2 regions of the Oceanobacillus sp. M60 genome follow, and region 1 is predicted to be linked to the other one. Evidence: predicted binding sites of a transcription regulator. Region 1 holds the regulator's gene; the other holds the start of a gene.
What was found. The regulator LexA, encoded in region 1, represses DNA repair genes until DNA is damaged. The targets are predictions, from matches to a motif close to CGAACATATGTTCG.

Region 1 (15,799 bases):
GACGGTCAGGAGCTTGCGTTTACCCAAGAAGATATTACATTTGAGGGACATGCAATCGAATGCCGTATTAATGCGGAAAATCCATATAAGAATTTTATGCCTTCCGCAGGGGAGATTGAAATGTATCTGCCGCCTGGTGGACTTGGAGTTCGTGTGGACTCCGGCGCCTACAGCGGATATAGAATTCCACCATATTACGATTCCATGATCGCGAAGCTTATCGTTTATGCTTCCACCAGAAATGAAGCCGTAGAACGTATGAAGCGTGCTTTGGAAGAGTTTGTTGTTGAAGGAGTGCATACAACCATTCCATTCCAATATCAAATCATGAGCCATCCTGTGTTTAAAGAGGGAGACTTCAATACGAATTTCTTAACTGAATATCCAATCATCGAAGAAAAGGAAGATGAGGATAGCAAATAAGGAGTGAAGGCAATGAGTGATCAACTATTATTAGAGATACTTGAAGATGATAGCTTAGGCAGTGTACAGATTGTACCGGAAGTCCTTGAAGTTATCGCAGGACTTGCTGCAACGGAAGTAGATGGGGTAAAATCAATGCACGGCAGCTTTGCAACGGGTGTTGCGGAGAAATTTGGCAAAAAATCCCACGGTAAAGGGGTCCGCGTAGAATTAACGGATAATGGTGCTATTATTGATATTTATGTAATCCTTAAATTTGGAAAATCGATTCCAAAGGTTGCTGCCAAGCTGCAGACGAATATTAAGCATAATATTCAAACCATGACTTCTATCCAGGTGGAAGAAGTTAATGTTCATGTAGCAGGTATTCAAATGGATAATCAGGAAATTGTATAAATACAAGTACAATAAATGTTCAAATGAGAAGCGGAAAGATTTAGTTATTTTTTGAACATACCTTATGACTCATGCCTCAAAAAATAAAAATAAAGACAGATGTATGAATATACGTTTTAAAACAAAGAGAAGCACAGGCAAATGACCTGTGTTTTTCTTTTTGATAAATTGGCAAAAAAGGCTTCAGCTTTGTAAATTCTTTTTTATTTTTCTTAAAAAAGCGGGCATACGGTATCCTAGCCAAAAATAAGGGAAACGTGTTATGATTTTAACAGTAAATGAAAGAATGTAGAAGGAGACGTGTGATGAATCGACATAAAGCTAGAGAAAAAGCGTTTCAGACGCTTTTTCAGTTAGATATGAATGAAGATGAGGTAAGTTTAGCAATGGAATCATTGAAGGAAGAAGAGCGGAAAGACGTATTTCTGTCTATGTTGATTGAAGGCGTAATTACGTATAAAGAAACAATTGATTTAAAAATATCGGAGAACCTGGAAAAATGGTCGCTCGAGCGAGTTGCATCTGTAGAACGCACTATTTTAAGACTTGCTGTTTATGAATTATTATACATGGAGGATATCCCCCAAAATGTAACTATCAATGAAGCGGTAGAGCTGGCGCATACATTTGGAGATGAACAATCCGGTAAATTCATTAATGGTGTCTTATCAAAGGTTATTTCATAAGGAGGGAATTGATCATGACTGCAGAGTTATTAAACGGAAGAGAGCTGTCAGATGAGTTAAAAGAAGAAATGAAACATGAAGTAGAGATTTTAAAGCAACAGAATATCCACCCGCATTTAACGGTTATTCTGGTAGGAGATAATCCTGCGTCTAAATCTTATGTGAAAGGGAAAGAAAAAGCATGTGATTTCACGGGGATCTCGTCCAACTTAATTGAGCTGCCGGAATCGGTTTCCGAGCAGGAGCTGTTACAAGTGATTGAAGGGCAGAATAATGATAAGGATGTACATGGTATTCTTGTTCAATTGCCATTGCCTGATCATATTGACGAACAAAAGGTCATCCACGCTATTTCTCCTTTAAAAGACGTAGATGGTTTTCACCCGGTCAACATTGGAAAGCTTGTAAATGGAGAAGAAACCTTTTTGCCTTGTACTCCTTATGGGATTCTGACGATGCTTGAATCTAAAAATATTGAAATAGAAGGGAAGCGCGCTGTGATTATCGGACGCAGCAATATTGTCGGAAAACCGATGGGATTATTGCTGTTAGAGAGAAATGCGACAGTTACATATTGTCATTCCCGTACGCAGAACCTTCGTGAACTTGCGTTGGAAGCAGATATTTTAGTAGTTGCCATGGGCAGAGAGCATGCTGTTGACGGAAGCTATGTGAAAGAAGGAGCAGTAGTTATCGATGTTGGTATTAACCGCATGGACAATGGCAAGCTGACTGGTGACGTGGAATTTGAAAGTGCGAAGGAAAAAGCATCTTATATTACACCAGTTCCCCGCGGTGTCGGTCCGATGACGATTACAATGCTTTTAAAAAATACCATCAAGGCTGCTAAAGGACTGTCTGAAAAGTGAAAGATAATTATCTGACGGTTACTGCACTAACCAGGTATGTGAAGCGTAAGATAGATACAGACCCCCATCTGCGACAGGTTTGGCTGCGAGGGGAAATATCTAACTTTAAACACCATAGCCGCGGACACATGTATATGACCATTAAGGATGATAATGCCCGTATCCAGGCAGTGATGTTCTCTTCGAATAACAGCAGGCTTGTTTTTCGTCCGGAAAATGGCATGAGTGTGCTTATTCGGGGAGAGGTAAGTGTCTATGAAGCAAGCGGGCAATATCAGCTTTATATCCGTGACATGGAGCCAGACGGCATCGGGGCGTTGTATCAGGCTTTTGAGCAATTGAAAGAAAAATTGCAAACAGAAGGCTTATTTCTTGATGACCAGAAAAAAAAGATTCCTGCTTACCCGAATCATGTCGGCGTCATTACATCTCCAACCGGGGCAGCTGTCCGTGATATTGTGACAACGATTGAAAGAAGAGCACCTTCTGTGAAGATTACAGTGCTGCCGGTATCTGTGCAGGGTCCGCAGGCGACCAGTTCCATTGTGAAAAAGATTCAATATGCGAATGCTTTTCCAGAGGAGTATGACGTTTTGATTGTCGGCCGCGGTGGCGGGTCGATTGAGGAGTTGTGGAGCTTTAACGAAGAAGCAGTGGCACGAGCGATTTATGCATCGGAGATTCCTGTTATTTCTGCTGTGGGGCATGAAACAGATACAACAATTGCTGATTTTGTATCTGATTTACGTGCGCCGACGCCGACAGGAGCAGCTGAGTTAGCTGTCCCTTCGCAAAAGGAACAGCTTGATAAAGTATCGTATTTAGCGCAGCGTCTGTCACAGGTGATGCGTACAGATATACAAATGCATCGTAAACGATTGGAATCATTAAGCCAAACCTATGCATTTAAATACCCGAAACAGCTGATTGCCCAAAAAGAACAAGAACTGGATTCGATGCTGGATTCATTAAACAAGTCGTTAAAAGCAAGAATGGAACAGAAGCAGCTTCGTTACACGCATCTTAAACAGAGGCTGGATACACAGCATCCGGAGCAGGAAATAAAAACAGCAGCAGATAAAAATAGTAAATTGCTGGCGGAGTTAAACCGATCCATGAAACAGCTGTTTGCAAAATCAGAAAGCGACTTACAGACTTCTATCAACAAATTAACACTGGTTAACCCGCTTGCTGTTATGGCACGAGGTTATGGGATCAGCTATAGTCAAGATGGTGATGTGATTAAATCCATCAAGGATGTGAACGAAGGAGATCCAATCGATGTACGGCTGCAGGACGGATATCTGCATGCAAACGTACAAAAGATAAAGGAGGTAGATCAGAGTGGCGGAAGAAAAGAAATATGATGAATTAACCTTTGAGCAAGCGATGGAAAAGCTCGAAGTTATTGTCAATAAACTGGAGGAAGGCGATGTTCCTCTTGAAAAAGCGATTGAGTATTATCATGATGGGATGAAGCTCTCTAAGCTATGCAATAAAAAATTAACCAATGTACAGGAAAAAATGGTTCATATTTTAAATGAGCAGGGTGAACTGGAGCCGTTTGAAGTAGAGGAGGACAAATAAGATGGCGCATAAACGATTACAGGCATATTTAACGTATTATCAGGAGGAGCTCGAAAAAGCGTATACAAGCTGTTTTAACAAGCTGGAAATACCGGGTAATTTAAAACAGTCCATGCTTTATTCCTTAGATGCCGGAGGAAAGAGATTGCGTCCTATTTTATTATTTGCCAGCTATGAAGCATACGGCCAGGATGTTCAAAAAGCGATGTCATCGGCGATTGCTCTTGAGATGATACATACCTATTCACTCATTCATGATGATTTGCCGGCCATGGATGATGATGATTACCGGCGCGGTATGTTAACGAATCATAAAAAATTTGATGAAGCTACAGCCATTCTTGCGGGCGATGCCTTGTTGACCTACAGCTTTGAATTAATTCTAAATGATCCATTGCTTACTGCAGATGAAAAGGTGACGCTCACCAGAGAATTAACTGCCTGCAGCGGTCCGAAAGGGATGGTCGGCGGACAGATTCTTGATATGGAAGCAGAGAAACAATCTGTTTCGTTAGAAGCCATGGAAGAAATTCATGCCTTGAAAACAGGAGAACTGATTCGTTTCGCTATTTTTGCAGGAGCGTATTTAGCAAATGCAACAGAAGAGCAGGTACGTTATTTAGAGAAATATGCTTATTATTTAGGGCTTATTTTTCAGGTGCAGGATGATATCCTGGATGTTTCCGGCGAGGAAGAAAAGCTGGGAAAACGGGTAGGCAGCGATGAATTAAACGAAAAAAGCACGTACCCTAAATTATTAGGCCTGGAAGGTGCAATTGCGCAAAAAGAAAAATACGTTCAACAAGCATATGAGAACTTGAAATTAGCCGGCGCAGAAGATTCTCTTTTAAAAGCGTTGACGGATTACTTTAGTGAAAGAGACCACTAAAAGCGTGTGTTGACACATTATATTATGTAAAGGAAACGGGTTATGAAAAAAAAGAAAAAAATTGCTGAGCTATTAGTAGAAAGAGAATTGGCGGAAGATATGGAAAAAGCGAAACGTGCGGTGATGGCGGGACTGGTTTATTCAGGAGAAGAGCGTGTGGATAAGCCGGGAAGCCTTGTTCCTGTCAATAAGCCGCTCCGAATCAAAGATAAACGTTTAAAATATGTAGGCCGCGGCGGCTATAAGCTTGAAAAAGCTCTTCAATTATTTTCAGTGTCTATTTCAGATAAAATTTTTATGGACATCGGCTCGTCGACAGGTGGTTTTACAGATTGTGCTTTAAAAAATGGCGCTAAAAAATGCTATGCCATTGATGTCGGCTATAATCAATTAGATTGGAAGCTCCGGAACGACCCTCGTGTGATTGAGATGGAACGGACAAACTTCAGACATGTTACACCAGAGACGCTCGAGTATGGTTTGCCTGAAGTTGCTTCTATTGATGTTTCTTTTATTTCGCTGAAGCATATATTCCCTGTTCTGGCGACATTACTGCATGAAAAGAATGATGTTATTGCGTTAATAAAGCCGCAATTTGAGGCTTTAAGAGACCAGGTTGGTGAAAAAGGGATTGTCAGAGATCCGGCAATTCATCTGGAGGTTCTCGAAAAAGTGGTAAATTATGCAGCGATGGCTTCATTTACTTTAGTAGATATAACATACTCTCCTATTAAAGGAACAGAAGGCAATATTGAATTTCTGGCACATTTCAAATGGAGAAATGAAGAAACGCCAAAAGAAATCGGATTAGAAGAAGTTGTCAGGGAAGCACAGCAGGCATTGACTCAATAATTCTGGAACACATGACATATCACATTATAAGAAGATGTATGCACTATAAGGAGGGTTTATACGTGAGTAAAATACAACGCCATATTAAAATTCGTGAACTGATCACAGAAAACATTATTGAAACACAAGATGAGCTTGTCGATTCATTAAAAAATCTTGGCTATAACGTCACACAGGCTACCGTATCACGGGATATTAAAGAACTGCAATTGGTAAAGGTACCGACGAATACAGGTCAATATAAGTATAGCCTGCCTGCAGATCAGCGTTTTAATCCGCTGCAAAAACTGCAGCGGTTGATTGTGGATACGTTTGTCAAAATAGAGAATGCAAGTCATTTTATTATTTTAAAAACACTCCCTGGAAATGCCCACGCAGTCGGCGTCTTGATCGACAATTTGGATTGGGAAGAAATCATGGGAACCATCTGCGGGGACGATACTTGTTTAATTATATGCAGGACACCTGAACATGCGGAGGATATCAAAAATCGATTAATTGGAATGCTTTAAAATTATTTAGTCGGGGTGAGGCAGCATGTTAACTGAATTATCTATAAAAAACTTTGCGATTATTGAAGAATTATCCTTAAACTTTCAAGAAGGCCTTACTGTTTTGACGGGGGAGACTGGTGCAGGAAAATCGATTATCATTGATGCTATCCAATTATTAGCCGGAGCAAGAGGTTCTGTAGACTTTGTTCGACATGAATCGAATAAAGCGGAGATTGAAGGATTATTTTTCATCGATCACGAAAAGCACCCTATTTACCAAGTAGGAAAAGCATATGGGATTGAAATCAGTGATGAACAAATTGTACTTCAGCGGACCATAACCTCCTCTGGAAAAAGCATCTGCCGTGTAAATAGTAAATTAGTGACACTGGCTATTCTCCGGGAATTTGGAAAAACATTGATTGATATCCATAGTCAGCACGAGACGCAATCGCTGATGGATAATGAGCAGCATATTGATTTTTTAGATCTCTATCTTGGAGATGACATGAAGGAAGCAAAAAAGGATTATCAGGATATTTATAACCGTCTGGAAAATCTGAAGAAAAAGTACCGCAGCCTGAATGACAATGAGCAGGAGATGGCACAGCGCCTGGATCTGCTCCAATTCCAACAGCAGGAATTAACAGAAGCACAGCTTATCCCGAATGAGGATACGGCGCTTGAAGAAGAGCGCAATCAGCTTGCAAATTATGAAAGGATACATCAATCTCTTTCGGATGCTTATTTTTCTTTATATGGAGAGCAGCATGGATTAGAATTAGTCAGCCACGCACAATCAGCTTTACAGGACGGAGCAGATTTAGATCCTTTTATTGCTGAAAAATTGGACAGTATATCTAATCATTATTATATGCTGGAAGAACTCACGTATGATATTCGCAATTATCTTGACCAGCTGCAATTTAATCCGGAGCGCCTGAATGAGATTGAACAGCGGATGGATGAATTGAACAGATTAAAGCGTAAATACGGTCCAACGGTGGAAGAAATGTTAGACTACTTAGGACGCGTTGAAGAAGAAATCGAACAGATTACAAATCGGGAAACGCATTTAAATACACTTGTAACAGAAATTGATGAGGTTGAAAAGGATGCTTTATTAGAAGCAGATCAGCTTCATCACTTACGAAAACAAGCCGCGGAAACATTAACGAACGATATCCACCGGGAATTAAAAGACCTCTATTTAGAAAAGACGACCTTTTCCATTGATTTTGAGGATTCAACGCAGCGGAAGCTGAAATCAAACGGCTATGATAAAATACTTTTCCGCATTTCCACCAATGTCGGCGAGCCTTTAAAAGACCTCACAAAAATAGCTTCAGGAGGAGAATTATCAAGAATCATGCTTGCTTTGAAGAAGATTTTCTCAAAGCATCAGGGCATTACGAGTGTTATTTTTGATGAAGTGGACACCGGAGTCAGCGGAAGAGTCGCACAGGCAATTGCTGAAAAAATCCATGAAATATCGCTGGAATCACAGGTTCTGTGTATTACACATCTTCCGCAGGTCGCTGCTATGGCAGATACGCATAAATTTATTCAGAAAAAGGAAAAGGAAAATCGCACTTTTACTTCTGTTATTGAATTAAATAATACGGAACTGATTGAGGAATTAAGCCGGATGATTACTGGAACAAAATTAACAGATACAGCAAAAGAACATGCGAAAGAAATGTTAACATTGGCAGATCGTTTTAAAAAATCAAATTAAAGGGATAAAAACGTTAAAAAAATCGGACAATAACTGTACCGGTTTTTTCTTTTTCCTGTACTTACAAATTTCGTTAATCACATGTCCTTTTGCATCTTAAGAATAACAACACTATACGTCCGTTTATCTATATTTTTAGAGGAAAAGATACACATATCACATAGGTTGTTCCAGTTTAAACTGCCCTCCAACTGCAAAAAGTATATGTACAGAAAGATAATATTTTTTGTATGAGGAGGAGACGATTTATGAGCAAAACAAACAAAATCAGATGGACATATAAAATCAGCTCGCTATTATCGCTTGCTTTTATATTGTTTTTTATTTCCCCTTCCTTTATCCACGCAGATACTTCCATGCAAGGGTATAAAGAGGTTTTTCAAGACTATCCTATCCTTCCTTTTTTCAATAATGAAGAGCATACGAATAAAGAGGATAATCAGGGGCAGCATCAACGTCTGGAGGATGTAAGAGTAGTACCGGGAGGACAATCCATTGGAGTGCAGTTAGAAACGAAAGGTGTACTGGTTGTCGGTCATCATCAAGTGAAAATGTCTGAAGGAGTAAAGTCTCCGGGAGAAGCCGCTAAAATAAATATTGGTGATACAATTGTTGAAATAAATGGTCAAAAGATCAATCATATGACAGACATTAAACCGATTGTTGATCACAGCGGTAAGGAAAATAAAAAAATGCAAATCAAGCTGAAACGCGGAGATAAGTATATTGAAACAAACCTGCAGCCGATTTTCGACAAAAAAGAAAATGCTTACAAAATTGGTTTATATATCAGAGATACAGCAGCAGGTATTGGAACAATGACATTTTACGAGCCGGAAACAGGGAAATATGGCGCGTTAGGACATGTTATTTCGGATATGGATACGAAGAAACCGATTGACATCAAGCAGGGATCCATTATCCATTCTTCTGTAACTGCAATTGAAAAGGGTGATAATGGTTTACCGGGAGAAAAACAAGCTTCCTTTCAAACGCAAGAAAAAAGAATTGGTAATATCACGAAAAATACGGATTATGGAATATTTGGGGTATTAGAAAAGGAGGTAAATCATGAAAAATATGATGAAACCTTTCCTGTCGCACTATCCCATGAAGTCAAAGAAGGGCCTGCAAAAATTCTTACTGTAGTGGATGGAGAGAAGATTGAAGAATTTGACATTGAAATTATCAGCAGTGTTCCTCAAAAATCAGCATCTACAAAGGGAATGGTTATTCAAATTACCGATCCGCGATTATTAGAATTAACTGGCGGAATTGTTCAGGGAATGAGCGGAAGCCCTATTATTCAAAATGACAAGGTTATCGGTGCAGTAACACATGTGTTTGTAAATGATCCTACCTCGGGATACGGTGTTCATATCGAATGGATGCTTGAAGATGCAGATATTATTCAATCTGATTTGAATGAAGCTGCAGCGTAGCAGCTGCTGTCATTCCGGTTAAGCTTTCTTTTCCCTAACAGAATAAAATAATAAATCAATAATTAAAAATGTCTGTAGTAGCGTTTGCTATTATAGACATTTTTTAGTTTTTAAATAATCATTAAAATATAGTATGTTTATTGGAAATATGCATTTTATTTCCAACTACTATCTGATATAATGAAAACGGATACAATAATACGTTGAAAATTGTGTCGAAAGTTGGTGAAAAAAAGAGAAAAACGAAGAATACTTGAGAAAATCGAAATAAATCAAAAGTTTTTTGATTTTAAAGAGGATATTTATGTTTTTTGTAGAATATGATATAGGTGCATAAAAAGCAAAAGGAGGATTTTTTAGTGAGTAAAATATCTGTGTGTTTTGTTGATGATAATCGTGAGTTAATACAATTAATGGAGGACTTTTTTGGGGAACAGGAAGAAATTGAAATTGTCGGAACAGCATTAAACGGAAGGGACTGCCTCCCGTTGATTGAAGAGAAAACACCGGATGTGCTGGTATTAGATATTATTATGCCGCATATGGATGGAATAGCTGTTTTAAATGAAATTAAAAAAATGGAATTAACTAAAAAACCACATATTATTATGTTGACTGCATTTGGTCAGGAAGAAGTGATGAAGAAGGCAGTTGATTTAGGAGCTTCTTATTTTATCCTGAAGCCGTTTGACATACAGAATCTGGCTGATCAAATTCTGCAGGTTCAGGGAAGTGCGGTTTCCAGAGTATCAAATGTGACGAAAACAAATATTGAAAGTAAGAAAAAGCAGGACCTGGAAGCGAATATAACCAATATTATTCATGAAATAGGCGTGCCTGCGCATATTAAAGGATATATGTACTTAAGAGAAGCAATTACTATGGTTTATAATGATATTGACCTTTTGGGGTCCATCACAAAAGTGCTTTATCCGGATATCGCCAAAAAATTCAATACAACTGCTTCCCGTGTAGAAAGAGCAATTCGCCATGCAATAGAGGTAGCTTGGAGCAGAGGGAATATTGATTCCATTTCAGCATTATTTGGTTACACCATCAATATTTCTAAAGCAAAACCGACGAATTCTGAATTTATTGCGATGGTAGCTGACCGATTACGATTGGAGCATAAGGTATCGTAATATGGCCTGCAAGTATTGACAAAAAGCTTTAAATAACTAGCAACCCGTATTGTCACAGAAGGAAATTATATAAAACCTGCCGATGCATCCAATAAACAGGAAGCAGTACAGCCATTTATGAAGAAAAGAGTTGTACAATTTTATTTGTTATAAGTAAATTGCAAAATTTGTGTTTTTAATAAATATTCTAAAAAGTTGGGACATTACTTATTTTTTGATTAGAACGGTTTTCTTTTTATAAAATGAAAGGCTGTGTATATGCTTTATTCACTTATCCAAGAATAAAAACAGCAACCTGGTACCAAAGTGCAAGAGCAATAATCACAAGAGCAGAAATGATTTTTATCAAATTCTTTTTGGAAAAATAGTTCTTGTCCGGGTAAACTTCTAAAAAAGTGACAATGATGAGAAGAGCTGATAAAAATGGCAGTGTTAAATAATCTGCAACCTTTGTTAAATAGATAATTCCCAGAATAAAGCTGATAATGGTGATTGGAAGATAAAGCCAGCGTTTCTTTTTTAACGTTTCAGTCAATTTTATACACTCCTTATACTTGTACTTTATATTAAGCATATTATGAATGGATTAATTTTATACTAGAAAAAAGGTTAACAGGCACATCTGACAAATGTGCCCGTTAACCTTTTTTGACTGGCCGATAAAATCACCTATAGAGGATGTTCTAACGTTTCTGCTATGTGCAGCTTATACTGCCCGCATGCTCCTGCTCTAAAGCACATTCCTTTTAGTGGATATGACGGTATAAGCCGATTACCTTGCCGAGAATAGATACGTTTTCGTAATAGAGAGGTTCCATCGTTGCATTTTCGGGCTGGAGGCGGAAACGGGTCTTTTCTTTAAAAAAACGTTTGACAGTCGCTTCATTTTCATCCGTCATTGCTACAACGATATCTCCATTATCCGCAGAGCTTTGCTGTTTTACGATAACCATATCTTTGTCGAGGATGCCTGCTTCAATCATACTGTCTCCATCAATGACAAGTACAAACAGATTATCCTCCGGTCCGGCAGAAGAGCTGGGAACGGGAATAAACTCTTCCACATTTTCAATCGCAGTAATCGGGATTCCGGCTGTTACCTTCCCTATTACAGGTACATAAATGGCCTTATCCTTAGGCGCATCATTCTCATTATTATATATGATCTCGATGGCACGAGGTTTGGTCGGGTCTCTCCGAATATATCCTTTGTTTTCTAATCTTTCTAAATGACCGTGAACAGTAGAGCTTGAAGCTAACCCGACAGCTACTGCAATTTCACGTACGGAAGGCGGATAGCCCTTCTGCTCTACTTGATCTTTAATAAAGTCAAAAATCATCTGCTGTCTTTTTGATAGTTTTGTCATGACTTACTCCCCTCTAGCATAGGTATTTGTTATTCATAGTATAGCATTGAATGAATCAATTTACAAACAAATGTTCTAAAAAAGTATTGACAGGAACAGTTGTTCTGAATATACTATAGTAAGAACAACTGTTCCGGAACCAGATAAAATATCGAAGGGGAGTTTTAATATGTTTGAAAAACTGATGAAGTCTGATGCTTTTTATATTGTAGCTTTTATTATTGCGTTAATATTTTTATATACGATGATGGTTACAATTTAAGTGATTGACCAGACGACTGATTTCCTTGCTTATTTTGTAGAGAGCAAATATGCTGGTAAGACAGATTCTGTAAAGAATTGTCACCGAAAAGTTGAAAAAGAGCGGTTTATTATTGGAGGATAAAACATTGAGAACGATTATTTATTGTCGGGTAAGTACAGAAAAAGAAACACAAGAAACATCACTTCAAAGACAATATGAAGAGTTATCTGCGCTGGCCGATAAATTAAATTTTACGGTTGTGGATTGTATTCAGGAGAAGGCCAGCGGCTATGACATTGATAGAGATGGCATATTTAAGCTTCTTGCTTATTTTTCTCATCAAGAAGCTGATTGTCTTTGTATTCAAGATGAAACAAGGCTTGGAAGAGGAAATACAAAAATTGCTTTATTTCATCAGCTCCGGAAAATTAATATCCCCATTTACACGGTTACCCATGAAGGAGAACTTGAGCTGAATGAAGCGGATTCGATGGTGTTGAACATCGTCGGTATAGTGGAAGAATATCAGCGTAAACTACATAATATGAAAATAAAAAGGGGAATGCGACGTGCTGTATCAAATGGGTATAACCCTCAAGAAAATTTACATCATATCAATCAATCCCCGGGAAGAGAACGCGCTGAAATTCCGATGGAAGAGATTGTGCGGCTGCGGCAGAATAAATTAACGTTTCAAGAAATCACAACAGTTTTAAAAGGACTTGGATTTCATGCATCAAAGGCAACCATCCATCGCCGCTACCAGGAATATATCAATTCCTTGAATGAAAGTGAATCGTGACGTAAGATAAAGAAACAGGAAGGTTATTTTAACTCCTGTTTTTTTAATCGAAGGAGGGACAAGCTATGTTGTCTAAAGATAAATTAAATAGAATAAATATGTTAGCTAATAAAGCGAAAAGTGAAGGCTTAACAGAAGAAGAAAAAACAGAACAGCAAAATCTTCGAAAAGAATACCTGGCAAATGTACGGGGTTCTTTTAAAAATCATCTAAAAGGGATGACAGTCATTGACCCGGCCGGGAATGATGTGACCCCGCAAAAGCTTCGTGATTACCAGGAACGTAATAAGAAACACTGATACATCATATTAACTTAGCTTGTATCGTATCGGATTTCATTATAAAATAGAGGAAGAAACAGAATATGTTTTGAAGTGGAAGGAGAAAAACAATGACACAACAAGTTGAGGAACTATCCATCAATACCATTCGCACGCTCTCCATCGATGCAATTGAAAAAGCAAACTCCGGGCATCCGGGATTACCGATGGGTGCGGCACCGATGGCGTATACACTCTGGACAGATTTTATGAATCACAATCCAAAGCATTCCAAATGGTTCAATCGTGACCGTTTTGTATTGTCTGCAGGTCATGGTTCCATGCTGCTGTACAGTCTGTTACACTTATCAGGCTATAATGTATCTATCGATGATTTAAAAGGATTCCGCCAATGGGATTCGAAAACACCGGGACATCCGGAAGTGCATCATACGGATGGTGTAGAAGCAACAACGGGTCCATTGGGACAAGGCATTGCGATGTCAGTAGGAATGGCAATGGCGGAAGCACACTTAGGTGCTGTGTATAATAAAGAAAAGTATAATGTGGTCGATCATTATACATACGCGATTGTCAGTGACGGAGACTTAATGGAAGGAATCTCGCATGAAGCTGCATCGTTAGCCGGCCATATGGGCTTAGGTAAACTGATTGCTTTGTATGATTCCAATGATATTTCATTAGACGGCGATTTAGACCGTTCTTTCTCTGAGAATACGGAACAACGCTTTAAAGCATATGGCTGGCAGGTATTGCGGGTGGAAGACGGCAATGATGTCAACGCCATTCGCCAGGCAATCAAAGAAGCACAGCAAAACCAGGACCAGCCGACATTGATTGAAGTAAAAACAGTTATCGGTTATGGTTCTCCAAATAAATCTGCTTCCAGTGCTTCCCATGGCGCACCGCTTGGGGCAGATGAAGTGAAACTGACTAAAGAAGCCTATAAATGGACGCATGAAGATTTCTATGTGCCGGAGGAAGTATATGCTGACTTTAAAGAAAAAATCGTGAATGACGGTTCCGAAAAAGAAGCAGCATGGGACGAGCTGGTTGCTGCTTATCAAGAAGCCTATCCGGAATTAGGAAAACAGTTCGAGCTTGCTTTAAAAGGAGAGCTTCCTGAAAACTGGCATGAAAATCTTCCTGTATTTGAAGAAGGATCTAAATTTGCTACACGTGCGTCCTCCGGGGAAGTATTAAACGCTGTAGCTAAATCCGTTCCGAATTTCTTTGGCGGAAGTGCCGACCTTGCCGGTTCGAACAAAACAACAATCAATGACGAAGCGGACTTTACCAAGGCAGATTATGCCGGACGTAATATCTGGTTTGGTGTACGTGAACATGCAATGGGTGCTGCTTTAAATGGAATGGCGCTTCACGGAGGACTTCATGTCTTCGGTGGAACCTTCTTTGTCTTCAGTGACTATTTACGTCCATCCATTCGTCTGGCGTCGATTATGAATATGCCGGTAACGTATGTGTTTACGCATGATTCGATTGCAGTCGGGGAAGACGGTCCGACCCATGAGCCTGTGGAGCAATTAGCTGCTTTACGTGCGATGCCTCATCTTTCATTAATCCGTCCAGCGGATGCGAATGAGGTACAGGCAGCATGGCGCTTAGCTTTGGAATCAACAGATCAGCCGACAGCGCTTGTATTGACACGTCAAAACCTGCCTACCTTAGCAAATACCGCAGAATTAGCCTATGAAGGGGTTAAAAAAGGTGCGTACATTGTAAGTAAATCCGAAAAAGAAACACCGGATGCGCTTCTTTTAGCTACCGGTTCCGAGGTTCAACTGGCAGTTGCAGCACAGGAAGCATTGAAGGAAAAAGGTGTCGATGCACAGGTAGTAAGTATGCCTTCATGGGATCGCTTTGAAGCGCAGGATGAAGCATATAAAAACGAAGTACTTCCAAAAGAAGTCACAGCCAGAGTCGGGATTGAAATGGCTGCGTCATTCGGATGGGACCGTTATGTAGGCTTTGAAGGAAAAACACTCACAATTGACCGTTTTGGTGCTTCTGCGAATGGCGATTTATTGATTGAGAAATTTGGTTTTACAGTAGATAACGTTGTTCAATTAGTAGAAGAAGTGACGAAATAAGGAATATTTAAATATTTTATGTCATGAGGAAGAGAGATGCTAGCATCTCTCTTCTTTCGTATCTATTATAATTGTTGCTCGATAAAATGGATGATTTCTTTCCGTTCTTGTTCGGTGCAGGAAAACTGTTGCTCTATAGTTTCCAAATATTTTCCAGCCTTTTTCAGCTCTGCAACGCTTTTTTTCATATAGGATTTATAATGGTTATTTATTTTGTTAATTTCACCAGCATATTTCTCATCTGTTCCAGGCGTGACGGTTTCTTCGTATAAATCAATAACTACTTCCCCTTCTCTAGTTGGGAAAAATTCATGGGGATCAGTACTGTCAAATATACAAAAATCCAAATCTGGAACTAATACCATATCAATACTATTTGGATCAAAACTACAATGATAAATTTCAGTATCATAACCATATTCAATACAAGCACTCGCTACTTTTTTCATAAATGTTGACTTGCCTGTTCCAGCTCT
Region 2 (15,799 bases), on a different contig from region 1:
GGTCTTGCGTTAGGACGTACTGTAGCGGCTATTTTAGAGAATTGCCAGCAGGAAGATGGAAGTGTAGTAATTCCTGAAGTATTGCGTCCGTATATGAGCGGCATTGAAGTGATTGGCAAGTAATGATTAAGTAAGAGGCTCTCCATCTTTGGGGGCCTCTTATTTTTTGATAAAAAATATTGACAAGTCATCTTTGAGGATGATATAGTATATTTTGTTCGCTAGGAAGTGAGCAAATTAGCGTTATTTCATGGAGGTATACCCAAGTCTGGCTGAAGGGGTCGGTCTTGAAAACCGAGAGGCGGGTCAAACCGCGCGGGGGTTCGAATCCCTCTACCTCCTCCATTTAAAACAACCGTAAAAAATTGGAGATAAAAACCCGCAGCTTTCGTGCTGCGGGTTTTCTAATACATATATATGTTTACTCTCTATCTCTTCGCTCCAACAACGATTCTAATAACTGCTTTGGCAGCGGGAAGCGTTTGTTATCAAGCGGCAGAAAGTTAAGCTTGCTCTCTGCATGTTTATCCTCTTTTGCTTCATTGATTTCCGTATGAAGAAACTCCATCTTTTCATCCAGTTGATTTGCGATATTTGCACTGGTTGTTAATTCTTCTACCAGATGTGCCGGTACTTCCCCATCATATTTATAATAAATTTTATGCTCTAAGCTCGCCCAGAAATCCATCGCAACGGTACGGATTTGAATTTCGATAAATACCTCTTCCTGACGGTCAGAGAAAAAGACAGGAATGGATAAAATCAGATGCAGACTTTTATATCCGTTTGGTTTTGGATGCTTAATATAGTCTTTCGTTTCAATGACTTTGATATCCTGCTGACCTTGGATCATTTCGCTGATTTTATAAATATCGGATATAAAGGAGCAGACAATCCGGATTCCTGCAATATCCTTGATATGATTCTTGATAGATTTTTGCGTAATCGAAATGTTTTTTCGCTGGCATTTTCGTAAAATACTTTCAGGTGTTTTTATACGTGATTTTAAATGTTCAATCGGATTATAATCATGAATATGCTCAAATTCTTCTTGAAGGATGTTCAGCTTGGTATTGATTTCATCCAGTCCAAATTTATAGCTGAGCATGAAACGTGTCAGTTCTTTTCGTACAGCGGTTAACTGGTGTATCTGTTTTGATTCATCCATTGATAAAATTCCTTTCTGGCTTACATTCATGTACAATATAAGTATAGCAAAATTTGTTTTGAATAGCAGATAAAAAGACGCTGCAATCCATTCTGATGGGTGCAGTCTTGACAAAAGTATGGCAAGGCCTTATAGTACAATTCAATAAAGAAATACGGTGAACGGACCAGTAATCGATGTGTATTTACCAAAGAGAGGAAATCCGGCGGCTGTAAGATTTCTGTAAATGCCTTGATGAACCTATCCGGGAGTAGGTTAGTGTATGCTGACTGCAGTAAACTGCATTATCAATGTGAGTGGATAACTTTTATCAACAAAGGTGGTACCGCGGAATAATACTGATTTCGTCCTTTACAAGGGATGTATAATCAGTTTTTTTTATTGCTCTGAGGTATCGGTGAAATAAAATATTAAAGGAAAGAAGAAACACACAGGAGGAAACTACATGGAAAAAACAATTGCATTTTTTGGAGCAGGAAATTTAGCAGAGGCGATTATTGCAGGCATTACAAGGACTAATGTTGTTACAAAAGAACAGGTGCTGGTGACGAATCGCAGTGATAAAGCAAGGTTAGATCTGATTGCTGAAAAGTATGGAGTGACTTGCGACCTGGATAAAGAAGAAATGATCGAGAAAGCAGATATTATTATTTTAGCGATGAAGCCTAAGGATGCGAAGGATTATTTAGACTGGCTAAAAAATTATATAAAACCGCATCACATGGTTATTTCGGTGATTGCAGGGTTATCTATCGAACAGATGGAAAAAACGCTGGGAGAAGGTATTCCTGTTATTCGAACCATGCCGAATACGTCTGCATTGATCGGCCAATCAGCTACTGCTATTTCAAAGGGAACCAATGTCGAACTCGGTCAGCTTTACTTTGCTGAGGAACTATTCCAGACAGTGGGTACAACAAAAATTGTTGATGAGGAGCAGATGCATACGATTACGGCGATTGCAGGAAGCGGACCGGCATTTTTCTACTACATGGTGGAAGCAATGGAAAAAGCAGCAATTGAAGCAGGATTGGACCGGGATACGGCATTAGAGCTGCTGACCCAGACGGTGATCGGCGCAGGAAAAATGCTGGAGACATCTGGCGCAGACCCGGAACAGCTCCGTGTTAATATTACCAGCCCGGCAGGAACCACAGAGGCTGGTTTAAACCAGTTAATGGCGAATGAATTTGATAAGATAATTAAAGCATGTGTCGATGGCGCACGAAATCGGTCTATCGAGATTACGAATGCTCAGAACTAATTTTTTACACGTACTTTAAAAAAGAGAAGAGGGAAAGCAGATGCATACACCGGATTGCAGTTATTGCGGGAAAAGATGGAGTTATGGACAGACCTTTAAGCAGGTATTTAAGATTAAAATGATTTGTCCGCACTGCGGCAAAGAAAATTATTATAATGCAAGTAAAAAAGGCGGCTGGCTCCCTTTATTAGCCATTCCTATTCTGTTAGGGCTGGCCTTTCTGCTAAGGCTGTCTTCTGTAGAAATTATTCTCATGGGCTGTTTGCTGATGATTCTTCACGTCCTGTCGATTCCTTATCGGACGAGATTGCAGAGAGCCGGCAAATAAATGAAACACGATGCTTCCCAAAATAGATAAGGTTTAGTATAATACGATTGTTCGTTTATTTTTCAATGGACGGATAATGAAGCATAATTGAGCGGTTTCCACTGCTGATTATGTGCAAAGCCCCCGTAGCTCAGGGGATAGAGCATTGGTTTCCTAAACCATGTGCCGCAGGTTCGAATCCTGCCGGGGGCGTAAAAAAGTCTTGTTATACAGAGATTTGTGTCTTTCAGTTATATTATCGGAGGCCACGGTTTATACTTGAAAATTACATAAACCGACAGACGTCATTTTTCGTTTTCTTGTTTGTTTTATGACAAGATTTCTGAAAGGTGGCTTTTTTTTATATAGAGAAGACAATTATTGTTCTGCTTATTTTTCGTGAAAAAGCAAAATGAGAAACACCATTGATGTTTTTTGTTTTATAGACGGTAATAATGAATAGAGCCGCTCCTAAAAAGAAGCGGCTCCATTCTTCTCATCTATATAAAGGGCAGGATACAGCAATGGATTCCGATTCCCTATCGCTATATCACTTTCACCCGATTCAAAATATCTTCGGCGTTTTTCACCCGTTCCTCTGTCGGTGGCTCTACACCTTCCAGCGGATAGTCCAAACCAAGATTTTCCCATTTATAGACACCTAATTTATGATACGGCAGCACTTCTATTTTTTCGACATTATTTAATGTCGCAATAAAATCGGAGAGCTGCTGTAAATGTGCATCGTTATCGCTGCCACCGGGAACAAGTACATGACGGACCCAGACAGGCACTTTCTTCTCGTCTAAATAGCGGGCCATGTCGAGAATATGTTCATTGGACAGACCAGTGAGCTCTTTATGCGCTGCAGCGTTGATATGCTTTAAATCAAGTAAAACCAAATCAGTTAATTCCAGTACTTTATCTAAATTTTTTATAAAGTGAGGGGAGCGGTTAAAGCATCCGGCAGAAGTATCAATGGTTGTGTGTACTCCTAATTTTTTCAGTTCGGTGAACAATTCGAGTAAAAATTCAACCTGAAGTAAAGGCTCTCCGCCGCTGACAGTCACTCCTCCATTGGTAGATTGGAAGAATGGGAGATAGCCCTTAATATCCTTCACCAGCTCTTGTACAGACATTTTCTTTCCTGCTCCCATGTTCCATGTATCCGGATTATGACAAAATTGACAGCGTAATAAACAGCCTTGAGTAAAGATAACATAGCGTAATCCAGGCCCGTCTACGGTTCCACACGTTTCGATTGAATGAATTCTTCCTTCTTTCATGATACTTTTCCCCCTCACTTCATATGCTGAAAATAATTCAGCATCAAGCGCTCAAGTTATTTAATGAGCGCTTGATATTGACTTCTTACAGAATGGCCTTACAAGCTTTCATGGAAGGTCCGGTTAATGACATCGATTTGCTGTTCTCTTGTCAGCTTAATAAAGTTTACTGCATATCCAGAGACGCGGATGGTAAGCTGCGGGTATTCTTCCGGATGCTCCATCGCATCTAATAAAGTTTCCCGATCAAAGACATTGATGTTTAGATGATGTCCTTTTTTTGCTGCATAGCCATCGAGGATACCGGCTAAGTTTGTTTTTCTTGTTTCTTCATCTTTACCTAACGCTTTTGGCACGATGGAGAAGGTGTTCGAGATACCATCCAGTGCGTATTTATATGGCAATTTTGCAACGGAGCTTAAAGAAGCTAATGAGCCATTTTTATCACGTCCGTGTAATGGGTTTGCTCCTGGAGCAAAAGGTTCTCCTGCTTTTCGTCCATCTGGTGTATTTCCCGTTTTCTTCCCGTAAACCACATTGGAAGTAATCGTCAGGATAGACTGTGTTGGTGTAGCATCGCGATACATATGGTGTTTCTTAATTTTATTCATAAAGTCTTTTACGAGACTCACAGCAATTTCATCTGCGCGATCATCGTTATTGCCGTATTTTGGATAGTCTCCTTCTATTTCATAATCAACAACAAGTCCGTCTTCATCACGAATGGTTCTTACCTTCGCATATTTAATGGCGCTTAGGGAATCGACAATGACGGATAGTCCTGCTACACCACAAGCCATGGTCCGTAATACTTCCCGGTCATGCAACGCCATTTCCAGTCGCTCGTAGCTGTATTTATCATGCATATAATGGATAATGTTTAATGCGTTGACATATAAACCAGATAACCAGTCTAGGAGGTTATCATATTTCTCCATCACTTCGTCGTAATCAAGATACTCTGATGTGATTGGTGCATAGTTTGGAGCTACCTGCATTTTTAGATTTTCATCTACACCGCCATTGATCGCATACAGAAGTGCTTTTGCCAAGTTTGCCCGTGCACCGAAGAACTGCATTTGTTTCCCGATGCGCATTGCAGATACACAGCAGGCAATTCCATAGTCATCTCCATAGATCGGGCGCATGATATCATCGTTTTCATATTGAATCGAGCTTGATTTAATAGACATTTTTGCACAATATTTTTTATAGTTTTCCGGCAGTTTAGCAGACCAAAGTACGGTTAAGTTTGGCTCTGGCGCCGGTCCTAAGTTATCTAATGTGTGCAGAAAACGATAGGAGCTCTTTGTTACAAGTGGGCGTCCATCTTCTGCTATTCCTGCCAATGATTCTGTTACCCAAGTCGGGTCTCCGCTAAATAATTCGTTATAATCTGGTGTTCTTGCGAATTTTACGAGACGCAGCTTCATCACAAAATGATCGACAAGTTCTTGCGCTTCTTGCTCTGTCATAACCCCATTTTCAATATCTCTCTCTATATAAATATCTAAGAATGTAGAAACACGGCCAAGACTCATGGCAGCCCCGTTTTGCTCTTTAATGGCAGCTAAATAGGCTAAATAGAGCCATTGGAATGCTTCCTGTGCAGTTGTTGCAGGCTTGGAAAGGTCAAATTCATATTTTTCTCCGAGCTTTTTCAAATCCATTAAGGAACGAATCTGCTCCGAGGTTTCTTCACGGTCGCGAATCACATCGTCCGTCATTGTTCCGTTACCAATCAGCTGCAGGTCTTTTTTCTTTTCTTCAATTAAACGGTCTACTCCATACAGGGCAACGCGGCGGTAATCACCGATAATACGTCCGCGGCCGTATGCATCTGGAAGCCCGGTGATGATTCCTGCTTTTCTTGCTTTTAAGATTTCGGGTGTATAGGCATCAAAGACGCCTTGGTTATGCGTTTTCCGGTGTTCTGTAAAGGTATGGACAACGTCATCATCAACTTTGTAGCCATAGGATTCTGCGGCAGCTACAGCCATACGGATACCTCCAAAAGGCATTAGAGCACGTTTGAAAGGCGCATCTGTTTGCACGCCGATGATTTTTTCCAAGGGCTTATTTAAATAACCAGCACCGTGAGAGGTAATAGTAGATACGATTTTTGTATCTAAATCATATACACCGCCATTTTCCCGTTCTTCTCTGGTTAATTGCATGACTTGCTCCCACAGGTCTTTGGTGGCTTGAGTTGCATCAGTTAAGAAGGATTCATTTCCTTCATATAAATGATAATTCTGTAAAATAAAATCACGAACATCAATTTCTTGCTGCCAGTTGCCTTCAACGAAACCATCCCAAGGGACTCTTTTTACCATTTCATCTGCTACTTTCATAACAAAAACCCTCCTCTTAATTAATTGTGAATAAATTCACAATAACCTCTATTTTTATTATAACGGTTTCGGAAAATAAAACAAGTGAAATACTTCACAAATGAAGAAAGTTCTTAAAATGTTCAAATTTAAAGCTTGAGAAATAAGAGGATTTTATAAAATAGTAACATTCGTTCCAAGCCTTTTTTAAAGAGTAAGAAAGTATAAAATGTTGAGGATAGCCGCTCCAACGGGTTTCATGGGGGGAGTAATCTTAGGCCCCAGAAATACACTACGCTTTCCATGGGCCCCGAGCTCATCTCCTTTAAAGAAGACTTGCTGATTGGCAAGCCGACAGGCGCAGACAGAAGCATAGTCGCGCTTATGCCTATGGTAGAAAATAGAAGAACACTTTTTTCCTGCGGAGTCTTCCCACTAGGACTGCTGCGGTTACTCGCCCCGTCAAAACCGTTGCCCGCGGAAAGCGACTTCCCGAAGCGGACATCTGCTCGGCAAGAATATTAGTATTTTAAAGACCAAGTGATTTTCTTGGTTTCTCTTAATAAATACCGGGTTTTGGATAGGGGAACGGAGCAAGTGTATTGTTTTCTGCTATATATTTGCTTAAAATAAATACATTACGGTTTTTAGAAGGAAGGTTTCTTTATTGTATGTAATAATTGTTCTGGGGATCATTGCAGGAATGATGATTCCGCTGCAGACAGCAGTAAATAATCGGCTGACTGTGTTTACGAAAGCGGTGTTGCCGACATCCTTTTATTCCTTTTTATCTGGAAGTATTATTTTATTTTTCATTAATCTTATGATAGATCCTGACAAATTTACAGTATCATTCTTTGCAGATCAATCCTTTTCCTATATCTGGTTTACTGGTGGTGTGCTTGGAGTAATTTTTCTTACAGGGAATATTATTTTACTGCCCAAAATTGGTGCAGCATTAACGGTTATTGTTACCGTAACAGGACAGATGGTGATTGGTATTTTGATTGATACCTTTGGCTGGTTTGGTGCAGAGGTAAAACCGTTGCATTTTATGCATATCGTTGGTGTTCTTCTTTTAATTACCGGAATTGTCTATATGAATGCGAAAAAAAATCCCGGCGTTTCGCAGAGTCATTCCCGTCTGTGGGTATTGTTCGGGATATGTACAGGAATGATGCCGCCGCTGCAGACAGCAATCAATAGCGCCTTGCGTTATGAAGTAGACTCCTTTATTTATGCTGCTTTTATTTCATTTATTGTAGGAACCGCTGTGTTATTTATTCTGTCGATGATAGTGAATAAAGGAGTAAAGTTAACACGTATTTCTGGAGATTTTAAATTAAAGCCCTGGCATTTTGCCGGTGGTGCACTCGGCGCAGCATATATCGCATCAAATATCAGTTTAATGCCTTATCTGGGTGTTACATTAACGATGATGGCTGCTATTTTAGGGCAGATTATCATGGGACTGTTAATTGATCATTTTGGGCTGTTTAACCTTCCGAAGTATTTAATTGATCAAAGAAGGGTTATCGCTGTTATTATGATTATCAGTGGAATAATCGTACTCAATATCTTTTAAGAGGATATTTAAAAATTCTTTTTCACTGTCCTTTTTGTACATTATTTTAAGTTCGCAGACCTTGTTTCTTGCCTGTTGGAAAGGAAACAAGGTCTAATTTTTACCCTGTGAGATAGGAAGCGGTTTTTTCATACAGAGAAAAATGGTTATTATGGTACATCTCCAGCCTGTGCAGCGCAAAGGAAAATTCCACCGGAAAATGCTGCAGAATATCATAAACATTTTCGATATGAAGCTGGTCCAGCATAAATGTCGGGATACAAAAATGATATGCAAAATGGTTGGCTTGATTTTCTTGCAGGTCGACAAAAAGGGAATGCATAAAACGCTGATCTCCTTCATGGAAAAAATAATGGCATAATTCATGCCCAAAACATTGCCATATATTTTGCTGGGAAGTATTTGGAAGTACGATATAATTATCTATCCGCATACTGACAGATGCTGCATAAATAATTTCAATATTTAAAGCTTGTGCAATAGCAGAAATGGAGAGCTCTGCCGGAGTCTGGATATTCAGCTGCTTGTATAATACTTCGACAAATTTTTCTACATCTGAATAGTACATTTGATTTCCCACCTTCAATAAGAATATACGTTCGGTTTGAAGTGCTAAAAATAAGGTGCAGCAAGTACACCTGTTTTTATATTGCTTATGGAAGTATAAATCAGCATTAGTCATTTTGATTGGCGTTACCATTATTTGTTTTCTTTCTGTATAAAATATATTGTATCACATTTAAAGCTTCTTCTTTCTCATCTTCTGTCATTCGTTTCCAATTACGGAACATCAATGTATCTTGCTCCGACATCGGTTCCGGCCGGGAAGTATCCTTTGTTGAGGGAGACATAGATTTACCTAAAAGCCAATCTACGGAAACACCATATAAATTAGCCATTTTATGTAACGTGTCTGTGTCCGGATCACGATATTCTCTTTCATAACCAGATAAAGTACCATTTGAAATACCTAAAAGTTTCGAAGCTTCAATTTGTTTTAATCCAGCTTTTTCTCGTGCTTCTCTTAATCTTTGGGAAAGAATTTTCATAGTATCCACCTCAATATAGAGATAATACCATTTTTAATAAAAACAATAATATTTTTAAGCGAAATGCAAATTTTATTGTTTTCGTATATTGACTTATGCAAAGCGCTTAATTATAATTTAAAGTATAAAAACCAAAAGATGGATGGGGTGATTTAGTGGAAATACATGAGAAAATCGAATTTATCAGACAGCAAAAGCAGATAACGAAGACACAAATTGCAAAAAAATGCTCTAAAACTCCTGCCTGGTACACCAATATTTCCAAGGGAAAAACAAAGATAGATGTAGATACCCTGGAAAGAATAGCAGATGCATTAGAAATTGATGTGAAAATGTTATTTGATAAGGAGTTGAATGATGCATTAAATAAATGCAAAGAGCTTTTATAAACGAAAATAAAAAGGAAGAGATTTTATACACCCTAGATCAAAACGATACCTCGAAGAGCTGGAATGATATAACTATCATTAAGCGCCACATAGCTATCCCCTCAAAGAAAAATCTCTCAACCACAATATATTTTATCCTGTTATAATACGTAATTCGGGTTCTATCTCCTCGTTCATAGGGAGGTAGTTTTTTATTGGATAAATGAAGCTTGTGTTTTACTCAATAAAAAACTGGGTAAAGATTTTAAACATATTTATGTAATATGGAATATAATGTAATATTTAAAAACATACTATTCAAGTACCTTACATTTATGGTAGAATTTATCTTACTCTACAATTAGAATAAACCCTGTAAAATGTAGTCGCCTCAACTACAATGAAAAATCCAATAAATCTATGTTTTATATCCAATGAAAATAAAGTGTTTATCAAGAGTGAAGAATGACTGATTAAAGAGAAGGTAACTAGCAGTAAAAAAAAAACTTTGTTTCAGTTGGATATTTTTGTACCCGAAAACATAGTGAAAGGAAGAAGGTATATGGATTCTAAAAAATTAACGAGAAGAATATTAATTGCTCTGGTTGCTGGTGCAGCTGCTGGTATAGCACTGACATTTGCCCCGGAAAGTTTTTTTGAACCTCTCGATAAATATGTATTAGACCCGATTGGTCAAATATTTATTAATCTTATAATGATGTTAGTAGTTCCGCTTGTATTTGTATCCATTGTATTAGGAACAGCAGGCCTGGGAGACCCGAAAAAATTAGGAAAGATTGGTGTTTCCGCGGTTGCCTTTTTCTTAACAACAACGGCAATTGCAATCAGTTTAGGTCTAGGTTTGGGTTATTTGATCCAGCCGGGGTCGACAGGGATTTTTGATACGTCAAATGCAGAATACAGCGCAGATGAAGCACCGCCAATTATGGAGACGTTGATTAATATTGTTCCTGAGAATCCTATAGAAGCATTGGCATCTGGAGAAATGCTTCAGATTATTGCATTTGCTATCTTTATTGGGGTTGCATTGGCATTTTTAAGTGATAAAACAAAAGGAATATATAATCTATTTGAACAGGCAAACGAAATTTTGAATTGGTTAATTACAGTGATTATGCGATTTGCTCCGTATGGGGCATTTGCTTTGATTGCCTCAGCAATTGGTGATGCTGGACTGAATGCACTCGGTTCCATGTTGAGCTATATGTTAACGGTGATTGCAGGTTTGCTGCTGCACGCACTCATTATCTATTCGCTTGCTATTTGGCTAATCGGACGCGGGAACCCAATTACATTTTTTAAAGTATTTTTCCCGGCAATGGTGGTTGGCTTTAGTACTTCCAGCTCTAATGCTGCACTTCCTGTGGCGATGAAGACAGCTCAAGAAAAACTGGGTGTAAAAAAAGCTGTCAGCAGCTTTGTTCAGCCGCTCGGTGCAACCATTAATATGGACGGGACAGCAATTATGCAGGCTGTAGCAACCGTATTTATTTCCCAAGTGTATGATATCCCGCTGACTTTTATGGATTTATTAATGGTCGTTCTTATCGCTACGTTGGCAAGTGTTGGTACAGCAGGCGTCCCTGGCGTCGGACTGGTGATGCTGGCAATGGTACTTGGCCAAGTTGGGCTGCCGGTAGAAGGTATTGCTTTAATAATTGGTATTGACCGTCTTCTCGATATGTTAAGGACATCTCTAAATATTGCCGGCGATGCTACTTGTGCATATATTATATCTGAACGGGGAAAACGGAATGAGAAAAAGACACAAAATGCATAAAATCAATATTTAATTCAATGAAATCCGAACGCATTTGCATTCTAACGAGAGAATGTTCAAAATGGGTCCGGATTTCTTTGTTTCGTACGTTGTTTTTATTCTATTTAGCTGGAAGTTGATTAAGAGATAACCTGCAGCACGCTTTCTGCTTAATTTATTTGTTCCTGATAAACTGCTGTAAATCATGGGTTAACGGGTATTCATCCCAGTAATATCTCCTTTATTTTGTAAAATTAGAAACAAACTCTTTAAAAATGTCACAGAATGTTCTAAAATAGAAATAGTTAACAAAATATTTTAATCCTTTTTTTAATTCTATTTGTAATCGTTTCCAATTAAGATGAATGAGGTGATTAGATGGATATGCAAGCAATTCCGGCACGTGAAGGCAATCATAATTTAAAAAACTACGAGGATTTTCGAAAAACATTTTCTTGGGAAAGTGTGGAGAAGAACTTTTCCTGGCATGAAACAGGAAAAGTGAATATGGCCTATGAAGCAATTGATAGACATGCTGATAATCCGGATAAGAAGGATAAAATCGCATTACTATATTCAGATCCCAATCGAGAAGAAAAGGTCAGCTTTGATGAACTTCGTTTACAAAGTAATCAATTTGCGAATGTATTGAAGAAATACGATGTGCAAAAAGGAGATCGTGTTTTTCTTTTTATGCCGAGAAGTCCGGAGTTCTATCAAGCATTTTTTGGTATTCTAAAAATAGGGGCGATTGCAGGACCGCTGTTTGAGGCATTTATGGAGCAGGCAGTCGGCGATCGATTAGAGAATAGTGAGGCGCGTGTATTAATAACAACTCCTGATTTACTCTACCGTATCCCGCAGGACAGACTGCCTCATTTAGAGAAAATCGTGTTAGTAGGTGCGCATGAGGAAGAAGGAGACCAGTATATTGGTTTCGATTCCGAAATGAAAGAGGCATCCACGGATTTTGATATTGTTTGGGTGGATAGAGAAGATGGCATGCTGCTTCATTATACATCTGGTTCCACAGGGAAGCCAAAAGGCATCCTGCATGTCCATAACGCTATGATACAGCATTACGCAACTGGAGAATGGGTGTTAGATTTAGAGGACGATGACATCTATTGGTGTACAGCTGACCCTGGCTGGGTTACAGGAACAAGCTATGGTATTTTTGCGCCTTGGCTGCACGGAGTGACAAATGTGATTCGCGGCGGACGTTTTTCTCCAGATGATTGGTATAAAACGTTACAGGATAATCATGTTACCGTATGGTATACTGCACCGACAGCATTACGGATGCTTGTAAGTCACGGCGAAGAGAAGGTCAGAGAATATGACCTGTCTGCGCTGCGTCATATTTTGAGCGTAGGAGAGCCATTAAATCCGGAAGTAATTACATGGGGATTAAAAGCTTTCGATTTACGAATTCATGATACCTGGTGGATGACAGAGACAGGGGCGCAGGTGATTGTAAACATCCCGTCACTGGAAATCAGACCTGGTTCCATGGGGAAACCAATCCCTGGGGTAGAGGCGTCCATTGTCGATAATGAAGGCAATGAAATCCCTCCAAATCAAATGGGTAATTTAGCCATCAAAGCGGGATGGCCATCCATGATGCGCGAGGTTTGGAACAATAAAGGAAAATATGAAAGTTATTTTATTAACGGCTGGTATGTCTCTGGAGATAGTGCATATCGCGATGAAGATGGATATTTCTGGTTCCAGGGCCGTCTGGATGATGTTATCAATACATCTGGAGAACGGGTCGGACCATTTGAAGTCGAGAGCAAGCTGATTGAACATCCGGCTGTTGCAGAGGCGGGAGTTATCGGTAAGCCGGATCCGGAGCGTGGAGAAATTATTAAAGCATTTATCACCTTAAATCCGGGTCATGAAAAAAGTGATGAGCTGTTGGAAGAAATTCGTCAATTTATTAAAAAAGAATTAAGTGCACACGCTGCACCAAGAGAAATTGAAGTAAAAGACTCTATTCCTAAAACACGGAGCGGTAAAATCATGCGCCGTTTATTAAAATCATGGGAATTAGGGCTGCCGACAGGAGATACTTCGACGTTAGAGGAGTAATCCGTCTATTGTAAAAAAGCAGGAAATACTTTATAAAATGAACATAGTGGCTTCTCATTTAACGATAAAAATGAGAAGCCACTATTTTTACGTACTCAAACTTTCGTACATTAAAAAATAACTTTTTTTTCACAGAAACAGGAGTTAATCGTTCCTTCGATAACGCCCTTTACAAAGAATATCAATTCGTATGTTTTAAATAAATTCTATTTGGGAAGATATAGGATGTAACCAATATTAAAGGAGTGAATAATTCATGGGTAAAAAAATTGCAACAGTTATCACAGACTTATTTGAAGACGTAGAATATACAGACCCTAAAAAAGCATTGGAAGAAGCTGGTCATGAGCTGGTTACGATTGAAAAAGAACAAGGCAATACCGTAACAGGCAAATCAGAAGATACAAAAGTAACTATCGATAAAGGTATTGATGACGTAAAACCAGAAGACTTTGATGCATTATTTATTCCTGGCGGTTTCTCTCCAGACATGCTTCGTGCAGATGACCGCTTCGTTGCATTTGCAAAACATTTTATGGATGAGAAGAAACCAGTGATGGCCATTTGTCATGGACCGCAGCTTCTTATCACTGCAAAAACACTGAATGGACGTGGAGCAACAGGCTTTAAATCAATCCAGGTTGATTTAGAAAATGCAGGTGCGAAATTCCAGGATAAAGAAGTTGTCGTTTGTCAAAATCAATTAGTAACAAGCCGTACACCAGATGATATTCCAGCGTTTAATCGTGAGTCTGTGAAAGTGCTTGGTTAATTAAAAAGTATAATTAGAAATAAAGAAGAGTGCTTTGAAAATATGGTTTCAAAGCACTCTTTTTCATGTACATATTCTGCTTATTCCTCTAATTTTTGAATATCAAATTCATTATTTAAAAGCAGCCAGTTCTGCGGGAAGGACAGCCCTAATTTCCAATAAGAAATGCCTAAAAGTTGAAATTCGCGGATTAAATCAAATTTAGCCTGGATTGAACGGGCATCCTCAAACCAAACCTCGTGCTCCTGTCCGGAGGCATCTGCATACATAAAATAGGGCGCTTGGGCTGTGGTATCATATTGAATCGCAACATTATTCTCCCAGGCGATTTGAACGGCCTGCTGCGGACTGATAGCCCGTGCCGCTTCCCCTCCTTCTACAAAAGGAAGTGTCCAATCATATCCATATAAATTCTGACCGAGTAAAATTTTCTCTGATGGAATTTCAGAAACAGCATATTCCACCACGTCGCGGACGGAGTTGAGAGGTGAAATAGCCATCGGTGGCCCGTAGCTGTAGCCCCATTCATAAGTCATCAACACAACAAAATCAACAATCTCTCCGTGGGTGCGGTAATCATGCGCTTCATACCATTGCCCTGCCTGTTCTGCGCTCGTTTTTGGCGCAAGTGCTGTTGAAATCAGCAGTCCAGCTTGGGAAAGGCGATCCTTTGCGGTACGCAAAAAGGTATTATAAGCCTCCCTATCATCTGATGGAAGAAATTCAAAATCAAAATGTACATCACGAAAGCCTTGTTCTGTTGCGATATTAATAATCTCATCTAATAACCGGTTTTGAACAGCCTGCACCGTTAAGATAATATGCCCGACCTCCGAGCTGAATGCTCCTTCTTCTAAATTAGTAATGGCCATCGCAATGGAAGCGCCGTTTGCTCGTGCGGAGGTGATAAGATTCCCTGTTGGCGGAGCTGTCAGTGTACCATCCCGATTAGCGCGGTAGCTAAATAAGGTGAGATACGTTAAAAAAGGCGAATACGTGCTTGCTGCTGTTTCTAATGTCTGGGAAACCTCCTCTCCCATTGGTTCGACATAGGCATTGGAAGTAATCGGTTCTTTTGGAGCAGGCGGGATGTATAGGCGAAGTCCAGGATAAATAATCTGATTTGCATTTAATCCGTTAATCGTTGCTAATTCCTCCACAGGGATGTTAAATTGAGCCGCCACGGAAGAAAGTGTATCACCAGACTGCACAAAATAAAACTCTCCGACAATGGGAATGACAAGTGCTTGCCCGATAACTAATTGGTCAGGTGCATTTAGTTCATTCGCATTGACAATATCTTGAACGGAGGAACCGTATGTATCTGCAATTTGCTCCAGCGTATTTCCTTGTTCAACGACGTATATTTGCAAACTAATAACCCCCTTCAGAGTGCTTCTTACTCACTATATGAAGGGGGAGAAAGTAATATGTTAAATTGCTGTAATATCTGCATCCATGACCGATTCCATTAGATAAAGCGCATAGTTATTATTATCCACTCCCTCGGAGGCGAGGCAGTTTTTAGGAATGGAAAGGCTGAATTTATACATATAGGCATCCTTTGCCGTAAACAGAATACAAATATCGCCGGCGATCCCTGCCAAAATAAGATGTGTTCGTTTTAAATCTGTTAAAAGAGCGTGTAAGGGTGCTTGAAAAAAGGCGGAGTGTTGTGGTTTAATTAGGAAATAATCGTCATCATCCGGTTTGATTTTTTCAATGATGTTCTCACTCTTTTCATTTTTACAATATTTGATAATCTCCCGGAAATCTGCTTGCCATAAGCCATA

Region 2: a site for LexA is predicted at 8,532-8,545, ahead of ACW0TQ_RS19925 (ImmA/IrrE family metallo-endopeptidase). Genes of this name have one in related genera too.

The regions. Positions count from the first base shown of each region.
Region 1 is NZ_JBSSNH010000002.1:559,123-574,921, reverse strand. Features, by position in the region: gene accC (acetyl-CoA carboxylase biotin carboxylase subunit) at 1-423, shown strand, start outside; gene ACW0TQ_RS06985 (Asp23/Gls24 family envelope stress response protein) at 436-819, shown strand; gene nusB (transcription antitermination factor NusB) at 1,125-1,505, shown strand; gene folD (bifunctional methylenetetrahydrofolate dehydrogenase/methenyltetrahydrofolate cyclohydrolase FolD) at 1,520-2,374, shown strand; gene xseA (exodeoxyribonuclease VII large subunit) at 2,371-3,741, shown strand; gene ACW0TQ_RS06965 (exodeoxyribonuclease VII small subunit) at 3,719-3,961, shown strand; gene ACW0TQ_RS06960 (polyprenyl synthetase family protein) at 3,963-4,850, shown strand; gene ACW0TQ_RS06955 (TlyA family RNA methyltransferase) at 4,893-5,702, shown strand; gene ahrC (transcriptional regulator AhrC/ArgR) at 5,765-6,214, shown strand; gene recN (DNA repair protein RecN) at 6,240-7,934, shown strand; gene spoIVB (SpoIVB peptidase) at 8,183-9,376, shown strand; gene spo0A (sporulation transcription factor Spo0A) at 9,736-10,518, shown strand; gene ACW0TQ_RS06930 (hypothetical protein) at 10,790-11,053, opposite strand; gene lexA (transcriptional repressor LexA) at 11,265-11,885, opposite strand; gene ACW0TQ_RS06920 (YneB family resolvase-like protein) at 12,275-12,931, shown strand; gene ACW0TQ_RS06915 (DUF896 domain-containing protein) at 12,997-13,230, shown strand; gene tkt (transketolase) at 13,323-15,323, shown strand; gene ACW0TQ_RS06905 (hypothetical protein) at 15,389-15,799, opposite strand, start outside.
Region 2 is NZ_JBSSNH010000009.1:57,008-72,806, reverse strand. Features, by position in the region: gene serS (serine--tRNA ligase) at 1-123, shown strand, start outside; tRNA gene ACW0TQ_RS19965 (tRNA-Ser) at 253-345, shown strand; gene ACW0TQ_RS19960 (GTP pyrophosphokinase) at 422-1,168, opposite strand; T-box leader at 1,317-1,523, shown strand; gene proC (pyrroline-5-carboxylate reductase) at 1,614-2,432, shown strand; gene ACW0TQ_RS19950 (TIGR04104 family putative zinc finger protein) at 2,473-2,760, shown strand; tRNA gene ACW0TQ_RS19945 (tRNA-Arg) at 2,880-2,952, shown strand; gene pflA (pyruvate formate-lyase-activating protein) at 3,285-4,025, opposite strand; gene pflB (formate C-acetyltransferase) at 4,124-6,379, opposite strand; gene ACW0TQ_RS19930 (DMT family transporter) at 7,026-7,943, shown strand; gene ACW0TQ_RS19925 (ImmA/IrrE family metallo-endopeptidase) at 8,044-8,511, opposite strand; gene ACW0TQ_RS19920 (helix-turn-helix domain-containing protein) at 8,618-8,992, opposite strand; gene ACW0TQ_RS19915 (helix-turn-helix domain-containing protein) at 9,148-9,381, shown strand; gene ACW0TQ_RS19910 (dicarboxylate/amino acid:cation symporter) at 9,923-11,161, shown strand; gene acsA (acetate--CoA ligase) at 11,519-13,234, shown strand; gene ACW0TQ_RS19900 (type 1 glutamine amidotransferase domain-containing protein) at 13,491-14,006, shown strand; gene ACW0TQ_RS19895 (glycoside hydrolase family 18 protein) at 14,087-15,379, opposite strand; gene ACW0TQ_RS19890 (cysteine hydrolase family protein) at 15,440-15,799, opposite strand, start outside.